One region of the Salipaludibacillus agaradhaerens genome, then DNA from elsewhere that is predicted to be linked to it. Evidence: a T-box and tRNA genes for the amino acid it is inferred to sense, from the RefSeq annotation. Region 1 holds a T-box; the other regions hold tRNA genes.
What was found. A T-box is a leader RNA that pairs with one kind of tRNA and senses whether it is charged. The one in region 1 lies ahead of BK581_RS18980 (valine--tRNA ligase), so its partner is inferred to be a tRNA-Val.
Positions count from the first base shown of each region.

Region 2: it has a tRNA-Val gene. The T-box ahead of BK581_RS18980 (valine--tRNA ligase) is inferred to sense a tRNA for this amino acid. The anticodon was not compared.
Region 3: it has a tRNA-Val gene. The T-box ahead of BK581_RS18980 (valine--tRNA ligase) is inferred to sense a tRNA for this amino acid. The anticodon was not compared.

Region 1 covers NZ_KV917378.1:4,138,591-4,145,372, forward strand. Annotated here, with positions in the region: gene spoVID (stage VI sporulation protein D) at 1-808, shown strand, start outside; gene BK581_RS18965 (hypothetical protein) at 826-1,752, shown strand; gene ysxE (spore coat protein YsxE) at 1,749-2,762, shown strand; gene BK581_RS18975 (hypothetical protein) at 3,108-3,329, opposite strand; T-box leader at 3,837-4,105, shown strand; gene BK581_RS18980 (valine--tRNA ligase) at 4,242-6,782, shown strand, end outside.
Region 2 covers NZ_KV917378.1:2,108,254-2,115,035, forward strand. Annotated here, with positions in the region: gene BK581_RS09870 (hypothetical protein) at 1-95, opposite strand, end outside; gene BK581_RS09875 (DUF6060 domain-containing protein) at 275-988, opposite strand; gene BK581_RS09880 (hypothetical protein) at 1,103-1,588, opposite strand; partial or broken gene BK581_RS20295 (hypothetical protein) at 1,980-2,082, shown strand; tRNA gene BK581_RS09885 (tRNA-Leu) at 2,245-2,330, opposite strand; tRNA gene BK581_RS09890 (tRNA-Leu) at 2,351-2,435, opposite strand; tRNA gene BK581_RS09895 (tRNA-Asp) at 2,443-2,518, opposite strand; tRNA gene BK581_RS09900 (tRNA-Val) at 2,529-2,604, opposite strand; tRNA gene BK581_RS09905 (tRNA-Glu) at 2,667-2,741, opposite strand; tRNA gene BK581_RS09910 (tRNA-Ser) at 2,758-2,848, opposite strand; tRNA gene BK581_RS09915 (tRNA-Asn) at 2,853-2,927, opposite strand; gene BK581_RS09920 (SprT family protein) at 3,399-3,872, opposite strand; gene cmpA (cortex morphogenetic protein CmpA) at 4,084-4,203, shown strand; gene BK581_RS09925 (Tex family protein) at 4,602-6,782, opposite strand, start outside.
Region 3 covers NZ_KV917378.1:2,747,877-2,754,658, reverse strand. Annotated here, with positions in the region: rRNA gene BK581_RS12915 (23S ribosomal RNA) at 331-3,269, shown strand; rRNA gene rrf (5S ribosomal RNA) at 3,352-3,468, shown strand; tRNA gene BK581_RS12905 (tRNA-Val) at 3,478-3,553, shown strand; tRNA gene BK581_RS12900 (tRNA-Thr) at 3,561-3,636, shown strand; tRNA gene BK581_RS12895 (tRNA-Lys) at 3,662-3,737, shown strand; tRNA gene BK581_RS12890 (tRNA-Leu) at 3,747-3,831, shown strand; tRNA gene BK581_RS12885 (tRNA-Gly) at 3,836-3,910, shown strand; tRNA gene BK581_RS12880 (tRNA-Leu) at 3,944-4,032, shown strand; tRNA gene BK581_RS12875 (tRNA-Arg) at 4,039-4,115, shown strand; tRNA gene BK581_RS12870 (tRNA-Pro) at 4,130-4,206, shown strand; tRNA gene BK581_RS12865 (tRNA-Ala) at 4,217-4,292, shown strand; rRNA gene BK581_RS12860 (16S ribosomal RNA) at 4,432-5,998, shown strand; rRNA gene BK581_RS12855 (23S ribosomal RNA) at 6,410-6,782, shown strand, end outside.

The sequences.
Region 1 (6,782 bases):
CGTGAAGGTAGATACATTTGATTATCATATACCTGAGCGAGGTTTTTTAGAAATTAGTGCGGAGCTATCGATTGAAGGCGTCAGATCGGAGGAAGAAGATCTTCCTGAAGAGGTGGAAACAGAAGAACTTCTTGATGAGCGGTCGTTTTCATTTGAACAGGTCGATGCTGAGCCAACAAATGATGAAAAGGAACACGACGTTCACGGTGAAGATAGGGGAGTAACGGAGGGAGAAGCTGGTGACGTTGAAAATGAGCGAGACTCTTTGGATGAAAATAATGAAGAAGTAAATGAGTCCCCCCACTACACATTAAAAGCTGCTTCACCAAAAACAGAAAGTGACCGAATAACACAAGAAACAGTTAATCCAGAGAAAGTAGTTACAGATAGCGCCATACAAGCGAGTGAAGAGGAGTCTTCTTATAATTCCAAGGAAGCATATGAAAGTCAAACTTCTCCTTCTCGTGAAGACGTTACCGAGACTCAACAGCAGAAGGAGACAATAGAGCATCAAGAGCTTGAAAAGCCTGAAAAGGATGAAAAGACCGACGCAGTCGGTAGAGATGAAATAGAAGAGCCTGAAAAAGAAAATGCCCTTTATTTAACGAAAATGTTAGCAGGCGATCAGGAAGCCTATTCGAAGTTAAGAATGTGTATTGTCCAAAGTGGTGAATCTTTAGAAACGATAGCAGACCGTTACAGAATACAGCCTAGTCAGTTAATAAGAATGAATCGCCTAAAAGATGAAGACGTTAGTGAGGGACAAATTCTATACATTCCTGTAAAGCAATCATCCTCATTAGAATAGAGGGAGGAGGCAAAGGAATGATTGAATTAGACCATATTGAAGAAAGCTATCCTTTTCAGCACTTACGCTGGGTAGATGAAGGCCGCATCATTGATACTAATAAAGGAAAGAAATGCCTAAAATTTTGGCCTGATGAGCATATGCTACAAGCTCAAATTACATGGCGGGAAGAACTGACTAAACAAACAGGTGTTTTAACAGATAGAATGATTCAGACTTCTAATGGCGAAAAAGCAATCTCCACGGGAGCTGGTTGGATTACACTACATGATATGGTGGAGGACCTTTATCCAGTATGGAACCACCCAAATAAAATCGGTGCTTTTTTAGGTCACTATATCACTATGCCATACAGGTACACAATGAGCAGTGGATCCCTCCCTCTTAATGATGAAAATATCTCTTTAGACAGGGAGCGGCTTGTTCAATCGCTCCCTGTACGCTCTGTGTCATATAAACTAGTGGACAAATTAAAAAAGGAGGCATTAACGCGGCTAGAAAGAGTTGCAAGCTTCCTAAAGCGTCACGAGTTAACTGACACACCTAATGAGGTTGTTTCAATTTATACTTTAGCACAAGCGAAATTGGTACATGGCGAATTATTCTGGGAAAATAATGAGAAAAAAAGTACTTCACCCTATAAAGTATTGCGGCGGTGCTTGGGAGAATGGGAAAATCGAGGGGACTCACTTTATTTACTTTTGAATGGTTTGAACAGGACTTTCCCATTGAATAAGGACAGAGGCACCTTATTATTAGCACATATCGTCTATCCTTACGAAATGATTAAATTTATTAATCGGTTAATGCAAGAAACGGATATAACACCCGGTCAGGAAAAGGCCCAATTGAATGATTTAGTGACAGAGTGGGATACAAATAAACGAGTATGTGAAACGATGGTAGATTGGTTACAAGATGTTAGAGAGAAGGTTGTACAATGAATAAGAATGAGTCACAATTTTTGAAAACAATGGGGCCTGTTTTGTTTCACTATGATTTACAGCCTACTCACATCACATCTAAAGGTAATGTTCATAAACTGGTTACTCATTATGGAACATTCGCCTTAAAAAGGACAACTATGACACAAGAGCAGGCTGAATGGTTTGTACATGTTATGCGTAAGTTGGAAAGAATCGATTTTCCTTTTTTTGTACCTGTTTTACCGACTAAATATGGTGACTATACTGTATTTGACGGTCAATTTATCTATTATTTAATGCCATGGTATGAAGATCACCACACGTTTCGCCATGGCTCCGACCCTGAAGAAGCATTATTGGAAGAACTAGCAAAGCTTCATGGTTTAACAGAGAGGTCAAGGGACACAGAAGCACAACCTTTAGAGAAATCGTTTCAGCAATTGAAGGAAAGATGGGATTTACGAAAACTAGAAATGGAAAAGTATATAGATGAGATGGAAAAGCATACTTACTATTCCCCTTTTGAACTGACGCTATTAACACATTTTGAACGAACGAAACAAGTGGCCGCTGAGGCTGAGAAGTATTTGGAGAAATGGCTTGATACTGCAAAAGATAAAAAACATCAACGAACCGTCTTGTGCCATGGACGACCAAATCGTTCTCATGCCTGTTTCGATGAATACGGAACAGCGTACTTCATTAATTTTGAGAGAGCCGTACAAGATACCCCTGCAAGAGACACTGCCTTACTATTTCGCCATCTTTTTCAAGTTCGTCCTTGGGATGAGCACGATGGAAAACATTGGCTTAGCATATATGAAAAACATTTTGCGTTTTTTGATGATGAGAAGTATTTGTTTATGAGCTATTTGCTTTTTCCAGAAAATATTTATCAAATGGTAGATCACTTTAAATCACCCTCAAGGCAAAAGTCTGAAATGCACCTCGTTATGCAACTGGAAAGGCGCTTGCTCACGATGAAACGCATTTTTCGATTTGTAAACTCGATATCTAAGCCGTCTTAAGGTAAAACGAAGTATTAGTCAAGTTTCATCGTATATAAAAAAAGGACACGACGAGTGTATAACCCAGTGATTAGAAATGGCTCTCACCTATGTGAGAGCTATTTTAAACATCTGATGTTATGTTTACAGTAGGATTGCGTGCAAAAATTTATTAGGGGTTAATCGTCGTTAACTCCTTTAAGTTTTAAAAAAGGGCCAAAAGATGCATTTATATTATCTTTACATTTAAAGATGAATCATCGTTACAAACTATAGAAGAAATGGTGGCACCTATTTCATAGTATAAAAACTTTGAGAAAGGCTTGTCTGTGTTTTTCTTGTTAAAAAGTGACTGAGAGAGGTTAGTTAAGGCATCCAGTAAATAATATAAAGTGCTACAAACACTGTTAATAAAATGACATCTAAGGTAGTTGGCAAAAAAAGTGTGCGAATGAGTTGAAAAATAATAAGGGGTAATAGCAATTGATGAAACATATCGATGATTTTTCTTAAACGCCAATGAAGTTTTGATTTTTCAGCTCGCCGTTTCATAGATTTGGCTATTTTATGATGAGTAAACCGCCTCATACATACACCTCTTTCACACGAGTTAAGATAATCTATGCACATGGTTAGGAAACAGTGTCTAGGTTAATTAGGATAAAATTGACGTTATGATTAAATGGTAGGAAAAAGGGGGACGATACTAAACGTTATCGCTCAATAAACTCTACATAAGTCCCTTCTCTAGCCTATTGTTTAAAAAACGTTGTCATGCTGCTAAGTTACAGCCATTTTTAGTTGGAGAAGTCAAAATACCTCTCAACTGATGCTACTCTTTCTATAATTAAGGCTTATGCTGCTGGCTTTGTCTTATTGACAAATGAAATGACAACGCAAGGTCAAACCAATATTATAACTATTGAGCCGCAACATTTGCTGCTATAAAAATGTTATATATCCTTAAGCACTTCAATATAATAAGCAATAGGCGCAAGAGTGGATTACCATTATGAAGGATGAAAGTGAAGAAGAGAACTTTGCTATTGATTATGATTCAAAGTCAAGGTAAAATACGGATATACAAGATAATTAATTAAAATGTTGAGAGGGAAGAGTACGTCTTGAACCCGCCAGAGAGGAATATCAGCATTTGTTGCTGCTGAAAGGTATTCCCGGATGTAAAGATGGAAGGTCGCCCTGGAGTTGTGATGATGAAAGGTAGAACGATTTACTCACTAGTTATCACCGGCAAGCGCCGTTAACGCATTTAAGTGTACAGAAAGCATATGCACTAGTTTAAGCATGTGTTTCCTGTAAACAAAGGTGGTACCGCGAGGAATTTAACTCCCTTCGTCCTTTGACGAGTGGGGGTTTTTTGTGATTTCTTAAATGGTGAATAAAAACAACACTTAAAGTTAAATACCATGTTTGTTTAACGGTTTGAAGCAACTAAGTAATAATGCATGCAACTAACAATAAATTAAGGAAGGTGTTAACATGTCAGAAAAACCTAACACGACGATGCCACCGAAATACGATCCACAGGCAACAGAGGCTAAATGGTACCCATACTGGGTCAATGGTAAATTTTTTGAAGCAACAGGGGATGAGACAAAACAACCGTATACGATTGTGATTCCGCCACCAAATGTGACAGGGCGACTTCATTTAGGGCATGCGTGGGATACAACACTACAGGACATTTTAATTCGTGTGAAACGTATGCAAGGCTACGATGCACTTTGGCTCCCTGGAATGGATCATGCAGGAATTGCGACTCAAGCTAAGGTAGAAGGGAAGCTAAGAGAACAAGGACTATCTCGACACGACCTCGGCCGTGAAAAATTCCTTGAAAAATCATGGGAATGGAAGGAAGAGTATGCGGATTTTATTAGAGAACAATGGGCTAAGCTTGGTCTATCTCTCGATTACTCTCGTGAACGGTTTACGTTAGACGATGGTTTGTCACAAGCTGTTCGAGAAGTGTTTGTACGCTTGTATGAAGAAGGGCTTATCTACCGAGGAGAGTATATCATTAACTGGGACCCTCAAACGAAAACAGCTTTATCTGATATTGAAGTCATTTATAAGGATGTTCAAGGGGCATTCTATCATATGAAATATCCATTAGCAGACGGAGATGGTCATATTGAAGTAGCTACGACAAGACCGGAAACGATGCTAGGAGATACAGCAGTTGCTGTCCATCCAAATGATGAAAGATATCGTCACTTAATTGGCAAAAAAGCCATCTTACCTATCGTTGGCCGTGAAATAGAGATCGTAGCAGATGATTACGTGGATATGGAATTTGGCTCGGGAGCTGTTAAAATTACACCTGCCCATGATCCAAATGACTTTGAAATTGGGAATCGCCATAATTTAGAGCGGATCTTGGTGATGGATGAATCAGGAACAATGAATGAGAATGCAGGAAAGTATAAGGGGCTTGATCGTTTTCAATGCCGTAAGCAAATCGTAAAAGATCTTCAAGACGAAGGCATACTATTTAAAATTGAAGAACATACTCATAGTGTTGGACACTCTGAACGGAGTGATGCTGTGGTAGAACCTTATTTGTCTACTCAATGGTTTGTCAAGATGGGACCATTAGCAGAAGAAGCTATCAAACTTCAGCAGAAAGATGGGAAAGTTAATTTTGTTCCGGACAGGTTTGAAAAAACCTATATGCATTGGATTGAAAATATTAGAGATTGGTGTATCTCAAGACAACTATGGTGGGGACATCGTATCCCAGCTTGGTTTCATAAAGAAACGGGAGAAATTTATGTGGGAAGGAAAGAACCGGACGACATTGAGAATTGGCAGCAAGACGAAGATGTACTTGATACGTGGTTCAGTTCTGCCTTATGGCCTTTTTCTACAATGGGATGGCCGGATAACGAAGCAGCTGACTACAAGCGATACTATTCAACGGATGCTCTTGTTACAGGGTATGACATTATTTATTTTTGGGTAGCTCGCATGATTTTTCAAGGACAGCATTTTACAGGTCAACGTCCGTTCAAAGACGTCTTGATCCATGGACTTGTGCGAGATGCGGAAGGGCGAAAGATGAGCAAGTCACTAGGGAATGGCGTCGATCCTATGGACGTTATTGATAAGTATGGTGCTGATGCTCTTAGATTTTTCTTAAGTACAGGAAGTTCGCCAGGTAATGACTTACGATTTTATTGGGAAAAAGTGGAGGCTAACTGGAACTTCGGGAATAAAATTTGGAATGCCTCACGTTTTGCTCTGATGAATATGGATGGGCTAAAATATGAGAATATAGATTTAACAGGTAAAAAATCGATTGCTGATCAATGGATATTAACAAAGCTACAGATGACGATTGAACATGTGACGAAATTTATTGACACTTATGAATTTGGTGAAGTTGGACGAGCACTCTATAATTTCATTTGGGATGATTTTTGTGACTGGTATATAGAAATGGCTAAATTACCATTGAACGGGGAAGATGGAGAAGCTAAACAGATGACTCGTTCTGTATTAGCATATGTGCTTGACCAAACAATGCGTTTACTTCATCCATTTATGCCATTCATTACAGAAGAGGTGTGGCAACATTTACCACATGAAGGAGAATCCATCACTGTGGCATCATGGCCGGTAAAAGACGATACTTTAATGAATGAACAAGGTATGAAGGATATGCAGCTTCTTCAAGATATTATTCGTTCAATTAGAAATACGCGATCAGAGCTAAATGTCCCTATGAGTAAAGAAATCACGCTATACATTAAGGCCGATTCAGAGGAAGTTCTGAAGCAGCTTGAACGTGGGAAAGCTTATATTGATCGATTCTGTAACCCATCAGAGTTAAAATTAGCTACGAACTTGATAGCTCCTGAAAAATCTATGAGTTCAGTTCTTTCAGGTGTTGAGCTTTATATGCCTTTGGCAGATCTATTGGACTTAGATGCGGAAATCACCCGTTTAAATAATGAATTAAAGCGACTTGATGGTGAAGTGGTGCGTGTGCAAAAAAAGCTTGCTAATGAAGGGTTTATT
Region 2 (6,782 bases), 2.0 Mb from region 1:
GGCTCTCTTCCCTCTTTACGGGCTAAGAAGTTATTAACAACCGTCAACCTTGAATATGCTGAAAAAGCTGGGTTATTTTGAATGGGTGATGACATCTTATAATATCTCCTCTCTATTTTATATTAATATTTTCGAGTGCTTGCTAATCATCCACATCATTTTTCCCTTGGGTCAATATGAAAGTTTAAATGAGCATATAAGTATGTTAGAGGTAAGTAAGTTATCAAAAACTCAAACCAACTAGTCCATATTTGCAGACTAGTTGGTTATATATTTATTTTCCTCTTTTAGTATAAACAAAAGAATATATTCCATCAGCTTGTCCATCTGATAATTTTTTAGGAAATGTGACTGATGCATTCTTTGAAGATATAAGACCCATACCTTGATTTCCTCTTAACTCTAGTTTACCTGAAACCTTCCAATGATACGGTTTGAAACTAATGTACCCTCTATCACCTTTTTTGATATTGTAATTGAAAGTCGATGAATTAGTTGCTGATTTAGTAACAGTGTAACCGGCATTAGCATTAATCGCTTTAATTTCTTGACTTCCAGAGACACTATAAGATCTAGATGTCGTCGCAGATACACCTACAGTAGCACTGCATGTAGGTGTATTGCAGTTTATATCAGCAGTAGCTTTTATACCCGATTTCGTTACTTTAGTTCTGTTACCTGAAGGTTTGAATTTGTAATAAGTTCTAAAATTAAGAATTTCAAAGGCATTCTCATCTTTTACAATTTCAAAATACTCTTCGTCATCCTCTAATTCAATAATAGATTTATATTCTTCTAAAGTTAACATTTTAACAGTACCATCTTCTTTAATTTCGAAAGGCTGTATCCAGTCGCCGGTAACAGGGTCTTCAAATCCTTCTTCACTATCGAATATGATGTCTGGTTCAACTGCTTTAGTCACATTTAAAACTGCAAATAAGCCCATACCTAGACCTGCTAACAATATAAGAAAAATTTTTTTAAACAATATAATTCCTCTTTTCTATTATATTTAGAAACAATTAAGCATTTTATAACTTGCGAGAAAAAAATTGTTTCCTAGAATATCATATCCTTATTTTAACAAATAATAAAGGATATTTCACAAAACAATTGAGATAATATACAATATTTCATCATTTTGGTATGTTTGAATTGTTCTCATGGAACTCCATTCATTGATTTTTTCCGACATTTTCTGTTCCACCTCGCTTTCATTCTTACCTATAGTAAATTCAACTTCCTTTTCATTGTAAAGTGAGAACCTAGTTCCTATTAATTCTCCCTCGTTCTCTAGTGCTATCTTCGCAGATGTCTTGTACCATATTAAATTACTACTTGATTCTTCATAAATTAAAGCTATACCATAAGTGTAAGGTTCGTTAGCTTGCTCAAAAATAATCAATCTTTCATCATCAATTAGTACTTCATTAATAATATCTTCTTCTGTAATATCTTCCTCTGAAAAAATAGCTGCTTTTAGACTTTCTAAATTTTCAAAATTATTTACCTCTTCATCTTTTCCATTTCCACATCCTGACACTAACAATAAAGTGAGAAAACATAATACTATTTTTGTTTTGATCATTTTTTTGCCCCTTACCAGTTTATTTAACTCCAATATTATATTATTGGTACTTATAAAAATCCGTTAAACTTCACCTTTATTTTCATGAGGAAATTCTATTGCACATTCAATATCACTGTCTCTTTCACCATATGCAACCAATACAATGGATAGTAGAATCTTCTGCAAGCATCACCTTTCATATTTTATTACTACTCACCATATATTTTCCTATCAACTTTTACCTTACCTATTTTTTCCTGTTTTTTCAAGTCTATAGTGTGTAAATGTAAATTTTTTTTTCCATTTCCCTTCAATTTCAGCAATAAACTGCTCTACATTGTCGCTTTAAACTTTACAACGCACCTTAATAGTTAATTGTAATGTATTTGTTTATTAGACCCTTTTTGGAGAACGCTCAGGACATGCTTCTATAAAGACTACTATCGATGTTTATGGTCACCTGTTCCCCAATAAACAATGAAACAGCAGACAGGCTTGATGACCTTTTTTAATTAATTCCCGAACATTGAACAGACGCAATTTTTAAACCATTTATTACCATGGAGTAAAACTGGAGTCAAAAAGCAAAAATAGGCCTCAATTTTTACTAATATATAAATACACAAAAAAATACCAAGGGCACTTAAACCCTTGGTATGACTGTGTTTATGTATTGGTGCGGTCGAGAAGAGTCGAACTTCCACGGGATTTCTCCCACTAGGCCCTCAACCTAGCGCGTCTGCCATTCCGCCACGACCGCATAAGCTAATAGAATATAAATGGTGCGGGTGAAGGGAGTCGAACCCCCACGCCCGAAGGCACTAGATCCTAAGTCTAGCGTGTCTGCCAGTTCCACCACACCCGCATATATATGGCGGTCCCGACGGGAATCGAACCCGCGATCTCCTGCGTGACAGGCAGGCATGTTAACCGCTACACCACGGGACCAACGTACTTATGGTGGAGGATGACGGGCTCGAACCGCCGACCCCCTGCTTGTAAGGCAGATGCTCTCCCAACTGAGCTAATCCTCCACGAAGTTTCAAACTATCATTCTTTTCGTTTAATCTTTAACAATATATTATGCAAACAAAAATGGTGACCCGTACGGGATTCGAACCCGTGTTACCGCCGTGAAAGGGCGGTGTCTTAACCACTTGACCAACGGGCCAGTAATAAAGGTTTACTGGCGGAGAAGGAGGGATTTGAACCCTCGCGCCGCTTACACGACCTACACCCTTAGCAGGGGCGCCTCTTCAGCCACTTGAGTACTTCTCCGTAATGGCTCCACAGGTAGGATTCGAACCTACGACCGATCGGTTAACAGCCGATTGCTCTACCACTGAGCTACTGTGGAATAATATTTATTGGTAATAAGCGGCGAACCTCTTCGTCAGCTTCGCTCTCTCGTTTCTTCACGTATGTCTAATACGCTCAGTCACTCTTTCTCTCGCTTCCTCGACCTTCTTGCTTCTTCCCAATAAAATAATATTGGCATAACTGGCGAATCTTCTTCGTCAGCTTCGCTCTCTCGTTTCATCACGTATGTCTAATACGCTCAGTCACTCTTTCCCTTGCTTCCTCAACCTTCTTGCTTCTTCACAATAAAATAAGAGGATTGGGGATAACCAGCGAATCTTCGACGCATACGACGTGACGCTCTTAGCCTGTATTCCTTATCTTCACCTGTTGAGAGTTACCTAAAGTAAATCATGGCTCTCAATAAGGACGAGTTACATTGTAAATGATAATAGACACAAAGTCAATATTATTTTTCACAACCTTTATGTCAGCGACTTTTATAATGTACCATATAGACTGGTAGGCGTCAATATTTTTCAGATGGTAAACTTTTAATTTTTTTCAGTTTCCCTTTACATGCTCCACAGACATATCGACTTGTATTAATTTTTCGTTTTCTTTTATAAAAGCGGTCACAGCTTGTACATTGATAATAATGAACGGTATGTGTCTTGTTATGAGAGCCAGGTAACGTTTGGCAATAGCGACTCCCCCCAACTGCAGCAAGCAGCGTTTTGAAATCTTTGTCTTTATGCTGATATCCTTTTCCTTCGAGATGTAAGTGATAGTGACATAATTCATGTTTTATTATTTTTATAAGCGCTTCTTTTCCATAAAACTCAAGTTGTTTCGGATTGATTTCGATATTGTGGCTATATAATGCGTACCGGCCTCCTGTGGTACGTAAACGTTTATTGAAATACGCCTTATGGCGGAATGGGCGATTAAAATGGATATTGGATATCTCTTCTGTTAATGCTTGTAATTCCTCATTTGTCACCTAACCATTCCCCTTCTCTTTAAAAATCAATGTCCCGGACAATCTCATGCACATATCATATCATTAAGCATGCAGGCGTTATCCGTATACCGTTACATCATTCATTTTCATTCTAACGACTACATGTTACTTTTTCCACATATCAATATAAAATAAATCTCTGCATGTAAACATTAATTATTTAGTGAAAAATAGGAAAGGAGAGAGTCCTATGCCGTCGTGGTTGAAACGGCAATTGCAAGAAGCGTATGATCGAAGGGATTTAAGGCGTATTCGTGTGTTAAATCAATGCTGGTTCTATTATAAAAATTCACAGACAGACACAGGATAAAGATATGATTACTTATCACTCTCTTCACCTTTAATTTCTTAAATCAATAGCTTCTTCAACAGACAGGTTGCTCAATACATTATGATCATGTCCGTTTAATTAACCTTAATGACGTTATAAATGAAAAGCACCTTCAATCAGTGGACGTTTTCGTACTGCTCTCACTGAGTTGGTCGTGGTCGTTGCGTGAATTAGAACCTGAACGTCCGTTAGCTCCCACCGAAATAGATGTCGCCCTCCTCTCTATTTTGAACCAGGCGTTTTACGGATGCTTATCTATGATATATCATTCCTGAACACCATATTAGTAATAGGAAAACCGCCGTCCACTTTCAGAGCAGACGGCGGCTATATATTTTCTTTGTGACATGCTTTTGCTACGCTATCTGACCGTTTAGTTATTTAGACTGATTAGCTGGCTCAAGCATCGTCAATGCTACTCTTCCTTTGGTGGCATCCACATCATCTACCCAGACGGTGACAAGATCCCCTACTGAAACAACTTCCATCGGGTGCTTAACAAATCGGTTCGCAAGTTTAGAAATGTGTACTAAACCATCTTGCTTCACACCAATGTCTACAAAGGCTCCGAAATCTACAACATTTCTTACCGTTCCTTGTAGCTCCATGCCTTTAGCTAAATCCTCCATAGATAAAATATCCGTTTTTAGAAGTGGTTTTTGGATATCGTCACGGGGGTCTCTCCCTGGTCTTGTTAACGCTTCAAGAATGTCATTCAAAGTCGGTATCCCCACATTATACCGCTCAGCTAAATCGTTAATACTAACCGTTTGAAGCTTATCCTTCACTTTTTCAGTTCCAATATCAGCGACACTCATTCCTAGTTCCTTCATGATGTCCTTTGTCACTGAGTAGGATTCGGGATGGATGGCCGTTTGATCTAACGGTTGCTCACCATCAAGGATACGAATAAATCCGATACTTTGCTCGTAAGTTTTTGCCCCAAGCCTTGGGACTTTCTTTAGCTGTGTACGGTTGGTAAACTTACCTTCTTCTTCTCGTCGTGTCACAATATTATCTGCTACACTTTTCGAGAGACCAGATACGTATTGAAGTAAGGAAGATGAAGCAGTGTTTACATTCACCCCTACTTGGTTAACGACTGTTTCCACAACAAACGTCAGACTGTTATTAAGCTTAGATTGTGTCACATCATGTTGATATTGTCCAACGCCAACAGACTTAGGGTCAATTTTCACTAATTCCGCTAAAGGATCCTGTATGCGTCTGGCAATCGAGACAGCACTCCGTTCTTCCACTTGAAGATTAGGGAATTCTTCTTTCGCTATTTTTGAAGCTGAATAAACACTTGCCCCCGCTTCATTTACTATAAGGTAGAATATATCATCCTCAATCTCTTTCAAGAGGTCGGCTATAAATTGTTCTGTTTCTCGGGAGGCTGTACCGTTACCAATTGCAATCATTTTAATTTTATAATTTTTAATAAGTTTAAACACTGCCTGTTTTGCTTCCTCAATTTTGTTCCATGGTTTCGTTGGATAAATGACACCGACTTCAAGCATTTTTCCTGTTTCATCAACAACAGCTAGTTTACAACCAGTACGATAAGCGGGGTCTACTCCTAAGACAACTTGTCCTTTCAGCGGTGGTTGCAATAATAAGTTACGTAAGTTTTCTGAAAAAATATGAATAGCCTGTTCTTCAGCTGTTTCACTTACCTCTTTACGAATTTCCCTTTCAACAGAAGGTTGAATGAGCCTTTTATAGCCATCTGCCACGGCATCTACTAACAATGGCTGAGCAATTGTATGGGCCCCCTTCATCACTTTATTTTCAATCCAAGACATGATTCGTTCATCCGGGGCTTTTACGGAAACTTTTAAAATGCCTTCTTTTTCTCCTCTATTGAGAGCTAATACTCGATGAGGAACAATCTTCTGGACCTGCTCCGAATACTCATAATACATTTCGAAAACAGCTTTTTCATCGTCTGCTTTTGTTTTTTTCTCTGACTCGATCGTTCCTTCTTTAAAGGTTAATTGTCTCACGTATTTGCGAACTTCCGGATCATCTGAGAGCATTTCACTAATGATATCTTGAGCACCTTGCAAAATCGGTTCGATTGTATGTAAATCGTGCTCAACGCTTATATATTTTTTTGCTTCCGCTTCAATATCCCCGCTCTTCGGCAAGGATAATAACCACATCGCTAATGGTTCAAGCCCTTTTTCTTTTGCCACTGATGCTTTTGTTTTTCTTTTCTGTTTATAGGGGCGATAAATATCCTCTAATTCCTGAAGTTTTGTTGCTTTTTCTATATCTTGCTTCAGTTCAGGCGTCAACTTCTCTTGTTCATCTATAAGACGAATCACTTCCTCTTTTCTTTTCGCCAAACTGTTAGCGTATTCCCATCCTTCTAGCACTTGTCTAATTTGATCTTCGTCCATACCACCCGTCATCTCTTTTCGATATCTAGCAATAAACGGGACAGTATTCCCTTCTTCAGCAAGTTCAATCACACTTTTTATCCGGCGTTCTTGTAATTGAACCTTAGCTGCTACTAATGCCAACAATTCGTTTAATTGGTCATTCCATTC
Region 3 (6,782 bases), 1.4 Mb from region 1:
AAAAACTTACCCGTTGGGTAAGAATCGACCTTTGAAAACTGGATAACGAAAGACTGATAAATGACATCACCGGTTCACAATCGCTTGATTTAATCAAACGATGAGAGAACCGAGTGTCTTAGAAAAAGGCCATTAAGACGCCTAAAACCGCCTTTTTAATAAAGGAAAGGGTTTAAGCCACCTGGTGATAAGCCAGAAGTGTGCTTAAACAAAGAGCATCAAAGAGATCGAGGAAGCAAGTGAGCGCAACACCGGAACGTACTGAGGTACGTGAGGATGGTGAGCGAACGCAGCTGACGACGCGCTCTGTCGATGATCTGCGGTTTAAGAGGTTAAGCTAGAAAGGGCGCACGGTGAATGCCTTGGCACTAGGAGCCGATGAAGGACGGGACGAACACCGAAATGCTTCGGGGAGCTGTAAGTAAGCGTTGATCCGGAGATATCCGAATGGGGGAACCCACCGCCTGTAATGAGGCGGTATCCACACCTGAATCCATAGGGTGTGAGAAGGCAGACCTGGGGAACTGAAACATCTTAGTACCCAGAGGAAGAGAAAGCAAATGCGATTTCCTGAGTAGCGGCGAGCGAAACGGAATCAGCCCAAACCAGAAGGCTTGCCTTCTGGGGTTGTAGGACACTCCATACGGAGTTACAAAGAGTGATCGTAGGTGAAGCGACCTGGAAAGGTCCGCGGGACAAGGTAAAAGCCCTGTAGCCGAAACGGTCACTCCTCCGGAGTGTATCCTGAGTACGGCGGGACACGTGAAACCCCGTCGGAAGCAGGGAGGACCATCTCCCAAGGCTAAATACTTCCTAGTGACCGATAGTGAACCAGTACCGTGAGGGAAAGGTGAAAAGCACCCCGGGAGGGGAGTGAAATAGATCTTGAAACCGTGTGCCTACAAGTAGTTGGAGCCCGTTAATGGGTGACAGCGTGCCTTTTGTAGAATGAACCGGCGAGTTACGATCCCGTGCAAGGTTAAGTTGAAGAGACGGAGCCGCAGCGAAAGCGAGTCTGAATAGGGCGCCAAAGTACGTGGTTGTAGACCCGAAACCGGGTGATCTACCCATGTCCAGGGTGAAGTCCAGGTAACACTGGATGGAGGCCCGAACCCACGCACGTTGAAAAGTGCGGGGATGAGGTGTGGGTAGGGGTGAAATGCCAATCGAACTCGGAAATAGCTGGTTCTCCCCGAAATAGCTTTAGGGCTAGCCTCGAGGGAAGAGTGTTGGAGGTAGAGCACTGATTGGACTAGGGGTCCCCACAGGATTACCGAATTCAGTCAAACTCCGAATGCCAATCACTTATCCTCGGGAGTCAGACTGCGAGTGCTAAGATCCGTAGTCAAGAGGGAAACAGCCCAGACCATCAGCTAAGGTCCCCAAGTATACGTTAAGTGGAAAAGGATGTGGAGTTGCTTAGACAACCAGGATGTTGGCTTAGAAGCAGCCACCATTTAAAGAGTGCGTAATAGCTCACTGGTCGAGTGACTCTGCGCCGAAAATGTACCGGGGCTAAACGTATCACCGAAGCTATGGATGGCCACCGTCAGGTGGCTGTGGTAGGGGAGCGTTCCAAGGGCGTAGAAGCATGATCGTAAGGACATGTGGAGCGCTTGGAAGTGAGAATGCCGGTATGAGTAGCGAAAAGAGGGGTGAGAATCCCCTCCGTCGAAAGCCTAAGGTTTCCTGAGGAAGGCTCGTCCGCTCAGGGTCAGTCGGGACCTAAGCCGAGGCCGAAAGGCGTAGGCGATGGCAAACAGGTTGATATTCCTGTACCACCACGTTTCCATTTGAGTGAAGGGGGGACGCAGGAAGGTAGGGTAAGCGCACCGTTGGATGTGTGCGTCGAAGCAGTGAGACTGACAAGTAGGCAAATCCGCTTGTCGTAAGGTTGAGCTGTGACCGCGAGTGAACTAAAGTAGCGAAGTTCCCGATCCTACACTGCCAAGAAAAGCCTCTAGCGAGGAAACTGGTGCCCGTACCGCAAACCGACACAGGTAGGCGGGAAGAGAATTCTAAGACGCGCGGGAGAACTCTCGTTAAGGAACTCGGCAAAATGACTCCGTAACTTCGGGAGAAGGAGTGCTCTTGCGGGTGAATAGCCTGCGAGAGCCGCAGTGAACAGGCCCAAACGACTGTTTATCAAAAACACAGGTCTCTGCGAAGCCGCAAGGCGAAGTATAGGGGCTGACACCTGCCCGGTGCTGGAAGGTTAAGAGGAGGGGTTATCCCTTACGGGAGAAGCTCTGAATTGAAGCCCCAGTAAACGGCGGCCGTAACTATAACGGTCCTAAGGTAGCGAAATTCCTTGTCGGGTAAGTTCCGACCCGCACGAAAGGTGCAACGATTTGGGCACTGTCTCAACGAGAGACCCGGTGAAATTATATTACCTGTGAAGATGCAGGTTACCCGCGACAGGACGGAAAGACCCCATGGAGCTTTACTGTAGCTTGATATTGGATTTTGGTACAGCTTGTACAGGATAGGTAGGAGCCTTGGAAGCCGGAGCGCCAGCTTCGGTGGAGGCATTGGTGGGATACTACCCTGGCTGTACTGGAATTCTAACCTCGAACCGTGATCCGGTTCAGGGACAGTGTCAGGTGGGCAGTTTGACTGGGGCGGTCGCCTCCTAAAAGGTAACGGAGGCGCCCAAAGGTTCCCTCAGAATGGTTGGAAATCATTCGTAGAGTGCAAAGGCATAAGGGAGCTTGACTGCGAGACCTACAAGTCGAGCAGGGACGAAAGTCGGGCTTAGTGATCCGGCGGCACCGTATGGAAGGGCCGTCGCTCAACGGATAAAAGCTACCCTGGGGATAACAGGCTAATCTCCCCCAAGAGTCCACATCGACGGGGAGGTTTGGCACCTCGATGTCGGCTCGTCGCATCCTGGGGCTGAAGTAGGTCCCAAGGGTTGGGCTGTTCGCCCATTAAAGCGGCACGCGAGCTGGGTTCAGAACGTCGTGAGACAGTTCGGTCCCTATCCGTCGCGGGCGCAGGAAATTTGAGAGGAGCTGTCCTTAGTACGAGAGGACCGGGATGGACACACCGCTGGTGTACCAGTTGTTCCGCCAGGAGCATGGCTGGGTAGCTACGTGTGGCAGGGATAAGTGCTGAAAGCATCTAAGCATGAAGCCCCCCTCAAGATGAGATTTCCCATCACTTTATGTGAGTAAGATCCCTCAGAGAAGATGAGGTTGATAGGTCTCGGGTGGACGCATGGCAACATGTGGAGCTGAGAGATACTAATCGATCGAGGGCTTAACCAAAAGCAAGTCGTCTTTTCTCTAAGACATGATGTCCTATCAGTCCCGTTATCCAGTTTTGAAAGGTCGATAAGACCTTGATATGTTCAGTGACAATCGCGGAGAGGTCACACCCGTTCCCATGCCGAACACGGTAGTTAAGCTCTCCAGCGCCGATGATAGTTGGGGGCTCTCCCCCTGTGAAAGTAGGACGTCGCTGAGCATTATATTTGGAGGATTAGCTCAGTTGGGAGAGCATCTGCCTTACAAGCAGAGGGTCGGCGGTTCGAGCCCGTCATCCTCCACCATTTTCATGCTGGCCTAGCTCAATTGGTAGAGCAACTGACTTGTAATCAGTAGGTTGGGGGTTCAAGTCCTCTGGCCAGCACCATTTATAATTTTTTAAATTGAAATATGAGCCATTAGCTCAGTTGGTAGAGCATCTGACTTTTAATCAGAGGGTCGGAGGTTCGAATCCTCCATGGCTCACCATTTTTTTTTGCGGGTGTGGTGGAACTGGCAGACACGCTAGACTTAGGATCTAGTGCCTTCGGGCGTGGGGGTTCGACTCCCTTCACCCGCACCATATTGCGGGAGTAGTTCAGTGGTAGAACATCACCTTGCCAAGGTGGGGGTCGCGAGTTCGAATCTCGTCTTCCGCTCCAGATATATTATAAAATGAAATAGTTAGAAGTCCTGCCGGGGTGGTGGAATTGGCAGACACACAGGACTTAAAATCCTGCGGTAAGTGATTACCGTGCCGGTTCAAGTCCGGCCCTCGGCACCATAATTTGCGCCCGTAGCTCAATTGGATAGAGTGTCTGACTACGGATCAGAAGGTTAGGGGTTCGACTCCTCTCGGGCGCGCCATAATTTTAATTGATCGGGAAGTAGCTCAGCTTGGCAGAGCACTTGGTTTGGGACCAAGGGGTCGCAGGTTCAAATCCTGTCTTCCCGACCAGAATTTATAAGGGGCCTTAGCTCAGCTGGGAGAGCGCCTGCTTTGCACGCAGGAGGTCAGCGGTTCGATCCCGCTAGGCTCCACCATATTTTGACCTTTGAAAACTAAACAAAAAGCCAAGCAAAGTGGGATATGAAAATATCCCGTCAAAGAAACAAAGCGTTGAGTGGAAACATTCAACAACGCCAGACGAAAGTTTGGACATGATGTCAGAGACATCGAACTCTATCGGAGAGTTTGATCCTGGCTCAGGACGAACGCTGGCGGCGTGCCTAATACATGCAAGTCGAGCGCAGGAAGCCGGCGGATCCCTTCGGGGTGAAGCCGGTGGAATGAGCGGCGGACGGGTGAGTAACACGTGGGCAACCTACCTTGTAGACTGGGATAACTCCGGGAAACCGGGGCTAATACCGGATGATCATTTGGATCGCATGATCCGAATGTAAAAGTGGGGATTTATCCTCACACTGCAAGATGGGCCCGCGGCGCATTAGCTAGTTGGTAAGGTAATGGCTTACCAAGGCGACGATGCGTAGCCGACCTGAGAGGGTGATCGGCCACACTGGAACTGAGACACGGTCCAGACTCCTACGGGAGGCAGCAGTAGGGAATCATCCGCAATGGGCGAAAGCCTGACGGTGCAACGCCGCGTGAACGATGAAGGTTTTCGGATCGTAAAGTTCTGTTATGAGGGAAGAACAAGTGCCGTTCGAATAGGTCGGCACCTTGACGGTACCTCACGAGAAAGCCCCGGCTAACTACGTGCCAGCAGCCGCGGTAATACGTAGGGGGCAAGCGTTGTCCGGAATTATTGGGCGTAAAGCGCGCGCAGGCGGTCTCTTAAGTCTGATGTGAAAGCCCACGGCTCAACCGTGGAGGGTCATTGGAAACTGGGGGACTTGAGTGTAGGAGAGGAAAGTGGAATTCCACGTGTAGCGGTGAAATGCGTAGATATGTGGAGGAACACCAGTGGCGAAGGCGACTTTCTGGCCTACAACTGACGCTGAGGCGCGAAAGCGTGGGGAGCAAACAGGATTAGATACCCTGGTAGTCCACGCCGTAAACGATGAGTGCTAGGTGTTAGGGGTTTCGATACCCTTAGTGCCGAAGTTAACACATTAAGCACTCCGCCTGGGGAGTACGGCCGCAAGGCTGAAACTCAAAGGAATTGACGGGGGCCCGCACAAGCAGTGGAGCATGTGGTTTAATTCGAAGCAACGCGAAGAACCTTACCAGGTCTTGACATCCTCTGACACCTCTGGAGACAGAGCGTTCCCCTTCGGGGGACAGAGTGACAGGTGGTGCATGGTTGTCGTCAGCTCGTGTCGTGAGATGTTGGGTTAAGTCCCGCAACGAGCGCAACCCTTGATCTTAGTTGCCAGCATTCAGTTGGGCACTCTAAGGTGACTGCCGGTGATAAACCGGAGGAAGGTGGGGATGACGTCAAATCATCATGCCCCTTATGACCTGGGCTACACACGTGCTACAATGGATGGTACAAAGGGCAGCGAGACCGCGAGGTTAAGCGAATCCCATAAAGCCATTCTCAGTTCGGATTGCAGGCTGCAACTCGCCTGCATGAAGCCGGAATTGCTAGTAATCGCGGATCAGCATGCCGCGGTGAATACGTTCCCGGGCCTTGTACACACCGCCCGTCACACCACGAGAGTTTGTAACACCCGAAGTCGGTGCGGTAACCTTTTGGAGCCAGCCGCCGAAGGTGGGACAGATGATTGGGGTGAAGTCGTAACAAGGTATCCCTACCGGAAGGTGGGGATGGATCACCTCCTTTCTAAGGAGCTATTAAGCTCAGCTTATTAAAACTTTGCTTTGGCTATTTTGTTTAGTTTTGAGAGGTTAAACTCTCAGATAGAAAAACTTACCCGTTGGGTAAGAATCGACCTTTGAAAACTGGATAACGAAAGACTGATAAATGACATCACCGGTTCACAATCGCTTGATTTAATCAAACGATGAGAGAACCGAGTGTCTTAGAAAAAGGCCATTAAGACGCCTAAAACCGCCTTTTTAATAAAGGAAAGGGTTTAAGCCACCTGGTGATAAGCCAGAAGTGTGCTTAAACAAAGAGCATCAAAGAGATCGAGGAAGCAAGTGAGCGCAACACCGGAACGTACTGAGGTACGTGAGGATGGTGAGCGAACGCAGCTGACGACGCGCTCTGTCGATGATCTGCGGTTTAAGAGGTTAAGCTAGAAAGGGCGCACGGTGAATGCCTTGGCACTAGGAGCCGATGAAGGACGGGACGAACACCGAAATGCTTCGGGGAGCTGTAAGTAAGCGTTGATCCGGAGATATCCGAATGGGGGAACCCACCGCCTGTAATGAGGCGGTATCCACACCTGAATCCATAGGGTGTGAGAAGGCAGACCTGGGGAACTGAAACATCTTAGTACCCAGAGGAAGAGAAAGCAAATGCGATTTCCTGAGTAGCGGCGAGCGAAACGGAATCAGCCCAAACCAGAAGGCTTGCCTTCTGGGGTTGTAGGACACTCCATACGGAGTTACAAAGAGTGATCGTAGGTGAAGCGACCTGGAAAGGTCCGCGGGACAAGGTA